Regions from separate parts of the Pediococcus sp. genome, predicted to be linked through region 1. Evidence: riboswitches for the same ligand, from Rfam matches in the RefSeq annotation. Region 1 holds a riboswitch; the other holds the start of a gene.
What was found. Region 1 has a riboswitch for thiamine pyrophosphate ahead of DD627_RS02995 (thiamine-binding protein). Riboswitches for the same ligand answer to the same signal wherever they lie in the genome.
Positions count from the first base shown of each region.

Region 2: another riboswitch for thiamine pyrophosphate. It lies ahead of DD627_RS06850 (thiamine-binding protein); the one in region 1 lies ahead of DD627_RS02995 (thiamine-binding protein).

Region 1 is NZ_DOEM01000009.1:1,923-5,342, forward strand. It holds gene DD627_RS02985 (ABC transporter substrate-binding protein) at 1-625, opposite strand, end outside; gene DD627_RS02990 (ABC transporter permease) at 622-1,386, opposite strand; gene DD627_RS02995 (thiamine-binding protein) at 1,358-1,654, opposite strand; TPP riboswitch at 1,767-1,877, opposite strand; gene DD627_RS03000 (glucosamine-6-phosphate deaminase) at 2,120-2,830, shown strand; gene DD627_RS03005 (acetate/propionate family kinase) at 3,068-3,420, shown strand, end outside.
Region 2 is NZ_DOEM01000027.1:74,376-77,795, forward strand. It holds gene DD627_RS06840 (ABC transporter substrate-binding protein) at 1-505, opposite strand, end outside; gene DD627_RS06845 (ABC transporter permease) at 502-1,266, opposite strand; gene DD627_RS06850 (thiamine-binding protein) at 1,238-1,534, opposite strand; TPP riboswitch at 1,647-1,757, opposite strand; gene DD627_RS06855 (glucosamine-6-phosphate deaminase) at 2,000-2,710, shown strand; gene DD627_RS06860 (acetate/propionate family kinase) at 2,948-3,420, shown strand, end outside.

The DNA of each region.
Region 1 (3,420 bases):
AATTGATGGGAAGGTTTTTAATTTTAGCATTTTCGCCAGCCCAACCATAAAACACCCAGATCAAGTCAGCTTGTTTTGTCTTTAAGGCCGCCACCTCATCGGTAATGTTATTAGGAATTTTTTTAATTTTGCTATATTGGCCGCCATCATCTTCGACTACTTGTTTGATAGTTGCTTGCTCAATTGGCAAGTCCCAAGTTGCATAACGTTTACCCATCATTTTTTTCGGTGAAGTAATCCCATCTGCTTTGCGCGACATGATCCCCGAAGTGTTGTGCTGAATAATGGCCCCGATTGTGGTGATAGGCAATGGGTCACGACGGGCAATCGCCCCAGCAAACGTATCTTGTGCAGAAATACCAATTTGAGCTTTGCCACTCGCAACAAGCTGTTCGGCGCCATCTTTGGGTGGTTGTACAAACTTCACATTGAGATGATATTTTTTGTAGTAGCCTTTTTGTTTGGCAACATACATTCCGGTATGATTGGTGTTCGGTGTCCAATCCAAAACCACGGTAATCGTCTTCATTTGCGACTTATTAGAACTAGTTTTGCAGCCACCTAAAACCAACATCAATAAAAAACTCAAGCTTAAGTAGAGCCAAAAATGTTTGGAATGTTTCATTTTTTTACTGCCTCCCAGGGCATGACTTTATGTTGAATCAGAGTGACCAACCAAATTAAAAGCAAACTTAAAGCCGAAATTAAAAAGATGACGGCAAACATTTTGTCGTAGGCATAGGCCTTCATGACCCGCGTCATATAGACACCCAAGCCACTAAAACCACCAACCCATTCAGAAATTACGGCACTCACAATTGCATAAGATACAGAGATTTTTAAACTCGAGAAGAAATGATTCAACGAATTTGGAAACTTAACATAGTAATATAATTTCCATTTGCTTGCACCCATCGTTTTCATTAAATGAATTAAATCAGGATCGGTAGCGCGAAAGCCGGTCAGCATTTCCACGGCCACCGGGAAAAATGTCGTGATTGTGATTAAAACAATTTTTGGCAGCATGCCATAGCCAAACCATAAAATCAAAAGGGGCGCGATAGCCACCGCCGGAACAGTTTGACTGAGGACTAGCAGGGGATAAACAGCTTTATAGAGTGGATTAAACAAGTCCATAATTATGGCGATAAGCACACCACCAATGACGCCAATTAATAGTCCCCAGAACGCTTCCAAGAGGGTAACGCCGGCATTTTTCATAAGCAACGGAAAATCGGTGATAAAGGCTTTGACTACATTAACAGGTGAAGGCAGCATGAAAGTCGGGACGATTTGGAAATAACTGATTAATTGCCAGATAACTAAAAGCGCCAGAATGACCAAAATAGGTAGAAAATTAATGTTGATATTTGTCTGTTTTTTCATGGATTCCTAAGACCTTGCCCTCAGATTTATAATCAATTTTTACATAAGTCATCACTTGAGGGGCACCAGCATCAGCGGCAATTTTGGTAATGTTTTTAACAATTTCCATGAGTTGGTCGTAGTCACCTTCGAGTGTAGTTTCAAACGCACCGACTTCATATGAAACGCCCGTGGATTGAATGTACTCGATTGCTTTGTCCACAACAGCCACAACTTTTTTGTCGTCCTCTAACATTGGTAAAACTTGAATTGCAACACTTGTATTCATAAGATAGTTTCCTTTCTTGAAACAAAATAAAAAAGCCAACGACAACGCGCCAGCTTTTGATTGCATGTTTAAAATTGGTCATCAAATGACGGAATGTGAGCTGTCACTTGATCATCAAAACGATTAAACTTCCTGCGCTGGCATTATCCATATCAGGTTCGAGGGTCAAAAACCACTAGTTTTTATCTCAGCCGGATTGGATCCAGCACCCCTGTATTTGTTACGAATTCAGTATATCGATAAATATAAAATTCGGCAACTAATTTAATTCTCAGGGTGGTGTCTAATTTCAGTAGGGAATATTTCTAGATATCGTGATTTATAGAAATAATTTTTGATTTTTTGGTCTATACCCTTGCAATTTATAGAGGGAGAATATATAATTGGGCTATACCAATGTGAATGGGATTTTTATTCTTATAGATCTCATCGGAGTCGAAAAAGAAAATAAAAAGGAGCTTGATTATGCAAATTATTATTGTTAAAGATGAAGTTGAAGGCGGACAAGAAGGCTACAAGATTTTTGCTGATGCTAAGAAAAATGGTGCTCATACTTTTGGTTTAGCTACCGGAAGTACACCAATTACAACTTACAATGACATTATCGCTAGTGATCTTGATTTCAGCGATTCCATTTCTATCAATTTGGATGAATACATCGGGTTAGCTGCTGACAATGACCAAAGTTACAACTACTTTATGCATGAACATTTATTCAACAAAAAGCCATTTAAGAAATCTTACCTACCAAATGGTTTGGCTAAAGATATCGATGCTGAAGCAAAACGTTATGATAAAGTAATTGAGGACAACCCAATTGATTTACAAATCTTGGGTCTTGGCCGCAATGGTCATATTGGTTTCAACGAACCAGGAACTTCACGTGAAATTGGCACTCATCGTGTCTCATTAACTCAATCAACGATCGATGCTAATGCCCGTTTCTTCGCACATGAAGAAGACGTGCCTAAGGAAGCTTTATCAATGGGATTAGCTTCAATTATGAAATCAAAACATATCTTATTGGAAGCTTACGGTGAAGAAAAGGCTGATGCTGTTAAGGGAATGATCGAAGGCCCTAACACTCCAGACTTACCTGCAAGCGTGCTTCAAGACCATGACAACGTGACTGTTATTCTTGATGAAGCAGCTGCAAGCAAATTAACAAACAAATAAACTACCAAATTAATTGGCACAAAGAGATTTATCCTATACAAGTTAACGCTATATAGAATAAATCTCTTTTTTTAAATATTTAGTTTCTAATAACAAATAGGCATATGGTTTTCATGTTAAAAACAATAAGGTATAATTTATGTAAATGAGCGTTGAGAATTTAGGGCAAACGCGGTGGAGTGAAAGTATTAAAAGAAGATCGAATCGGATCCATAGAAAAGTGAGTGGGGGTTTACTTTGGAAAAAACAATTGCAATTAATGCAGGAAGTTCATCACTTAAGTTCAAACTGTTTGAGATGCCAAGCGAGAAAGTTCTCGCAAGTGGCCAGGTGGATCGAATTGGTATTGATGGCTCCACATTTACAATGATTTATGGCGATCAGGAAAACACGCGGTTTGAAGAGCCAGTTAAAGATCATGAAGTTGCGATCCATATGGTTCTAAAGGCTTTGATTGACCTGAAAATTATTCGAAGTTTTGATGAAATTACAGGCGTTGGTCATCGCGTTGTAGCGGGTGGCGAAATTTTCAATGGCTCCGTCGAGATTACAGAAAAAGTAATTAAGCAAATTGAGAGTTTATCGGAGTA
Region 2 (3,420 bases), on a different contig from region 1:
TTTTAATTTTGCTATATTGGCCGCCATCATCTTCGACTACTTGTTTGATAGTTGCTTGCTCAATTGGCAAGTCCCAAGTTGCATAACGTTTACCCATCATTTTTTTCGGTGAAGTAATCCCATCTGCTTTGCGCGACATGATCCCCGAAGTGTTGTGCTGAATAATGGCCCCGATTGTGGTGATAGGCAATGGGTCACGACGGGCAATCGCCCCAGCAAACGTATCTTGTGCAGAAATACCAATTTGAGCTTTGCCACTCGCAACAAGCTGTTCGGCGCCATCTTTGGGTGGTTGTACAAACTTCACATTGAGATGATATTTTTTGTAGTAGCCTTTTTGTTTGGCAACATACATTCCGGTATGATTGGTGTTCGGTGTCCAATCCAAAACCACGGTAATCGTCTTCATTTGCGACTTATTAGAACTAGTTTTGCAGCCACCTAAAACCAACATCAATAAAAAACTCAAGCTTAAGTAGAGCCAAAAATGTTTGGAATGTTTCATTTTTTTACTGCCTCCCAGGGCATGACTTTATGTTGAATCAGAGTGACCAACCAAATTAAAAGCAAACTTAAAGCCGAAATTAAAAAGATGACGGCAAACATTTTGTCGTAGGCATAGGCCTTCATGACCCGCGTCATATAGACACCCAAGCCACTAAAACCACCAACCCATTCAGAAATTACGGCACTCACAATTGCATAAGATACAGAGATTTTTAAACTCGAGAAGAAATGATTCAACGAATTTGGAAACTTAACATAGTAATATAATTTCCATTTGCTTGCACCCATCGTTTTCATTAAATGAATTAAATCAGGATCGGTAGCGCGAAAGCCGGTCAGCATTTCCACGGCCACCGGGAAAAATGTCGTGATTGTGATTAAAACAATTTTTGGCAGCATGCCATAGCCAAACCATAAAATCAAAAGGGGCGCGATAGCCACCGCCGGAACAGTTTGACTGAGGACTAGCAGGGGATAAACAGCTTTATAGAGTGGATTAAACAAGTCCATAATTATGGCGATAAGCACACCACCAATGACGCCAATTAATAGTCCCCAGAACGCTTCCAAGAGGGTAACGCCGGCATTTTTCATAAGCAACGGAAAATCGGTGATAAAGGCTTTGACTACATTAACAGGTGAAGGCAGCATGAAAGTCGGGACGATTTGGAAATAACTGATTAATTGCCAGATAACTAAAAGCGCCAGAATGACCAAAATAGGTAGAAAATTAATGTTGATATTTGTCTGTTTTTTCATGGATTCCTAAGACCTTGCCCTCAGATTTATAATCAATTTTTACATAAGTCATCACTTGAGGGGCACCAGCATCAGCGGCAATTTTGGTAATGTTTTTAACAATTTCCATGAGTTGGTCGTAGTCACCTTCGAGTGTAGTTTCAAACGCACCGACTTCATATGAAACGCCCGTGGATTGAATGTACTCGATTGCTTTGTCCACAACAGCCACAACTTTTTTGTCGTCCTCTAACATTGGTAAAACTTGAATTGCAACACTTGTATTCATAAGATAGTTTCCTTTCTTGAAACAAAATAAAAAAGCCAACGACAACGCGCCAGCTTTTGATTGCATGTTTAAAATTGGTCATCAAATGACGGAATGTGAGCTGTCACTTGATCATCAAAACGATTAAACTTCCTGCGCTGGCATTATCCATATCAGGTTCGAGGGTCAAAAACCACTAGTTTTTATCTCAGCCGGATTGGATCCAGCACCCCTGTATTTGTTACGAATTCAGTATATCGATAAATATAAAATTCGGCAACTAATTTAATTCTCAGGGTGGTGTCTAATTTCAGTAGGGAATATTTCTAGATATCGTGATTTATAGAAATAATTTTTGATTTTTTGGTCTATACCCTTGCAATTTATAGAGGGAGAATATATAATTGGGCTATACCAATGTGAATGGGATTTTTATTCTTATAGATCTCATCGGAGTCGAAAAAGAAAATAAAAAGGAGCTTGATTATGCAAATTATTATTGTTAAAGATGAAGTTGAAGGCGGACAAGAAGGCTACAAGATTTTTGCTGATGCTAAGAAAAATGGTGCTCATACTTTTGGTTTAGCTACCGGAAGTACACCAATTACAACTTACAATGACATTATCGCTAGTGATCTTGATTTCAGCGATTCCATTTCTATCAATTTGGATGAATACATCGGGTTAGCTGCTGACAATGACCAAAGTTACAACTACTTTATGCATGAACATTTATTCAACAAAAAGCCATTTAAGAAATCTTACCTACCAAATGGTTTGGCTAAAGATATCGATGCTGAAGCAAAACGTTATGATAAAGTAATTGAGGACAACCCAATTGATTTACAAATCTTGGGTCTTGGCCGCAATGGTCATATTGGTTTCAACGAACCAGGAACTTCACGTGAAATTGGCACTCATCGTGTCTCATTAACTCAATCAACGATCGATGCTAATGCCCGTTTCTTCGCACATGAAGAAGACGTGCCTAAGGAAGCTTTATCAATGGGATTAGCTTCAATTATGAAATCAAAACATATCTTATTGGAAGCTTACGGTGAAGAAAAGGCTGATGCTGTTAAGGGAATGATCGAAGGCCCTAACACTCCAGACTTACCTGCAAGCGTGCTTCAAGACCATGACAACGTGACTGTTATTCTTGATGAAGCAGCTGCAAGCAAATTAACAAACAAATAAACTACCAAATTAATTGGCACAAAGAGATTTATCCTATACAAGTTAACGCTATATAGAATAAATCTCTTTTTTTAAATATTTAGTTTCTAATAACAAATAGGCATATGGTTTTCATGTTAAAAACAATAAGGTATAATTTATGTAAATGAGCGTTGAGAATTTAGGGCAAACGCGGTGGAGTGAAAGTATTAAAAGAAGATCGAATCGGATCCATAGAAAAGTGAGTGGGGGTTTACTTTGGAAAAAACAATTGCAATTAATGCAGGAAGTTCATCACTTAAGTTCAAACTGTTTGAGATGCCAAGCGAGAAAGTTCTCGCAAGTGGCCAGGTGGATCGAATTGGTATTGATGGCTCCACATTTACAATGATTTATGGCGATCAGGAAAACACGCGGTTTGAAGAGCCAGTTAAAGATCATGAAGTTGCGATCCATATGGTTCTAAAGGCTTTGATTGACCTGAAAATTATTCGAAGTTTTGATGAAATTACAGGCGTTGGTCATCGCGTTGTAGCGGGTGGCGAAATTTTCAATGGCTCCGTCGAGATTACAGAAAAAGTAATTAAGCAAATTGAGAGTTTATCGGAGTATGCTCCATTGCACAATCCGGCCAATGTGATTGGAATTCGGGCAGTGCAAAAGGTCCTGCCAAACGTCACAAGTGTTGCGGTGTTTGACACTTCTTTTCATGAAACATTACCCGCAAAAAA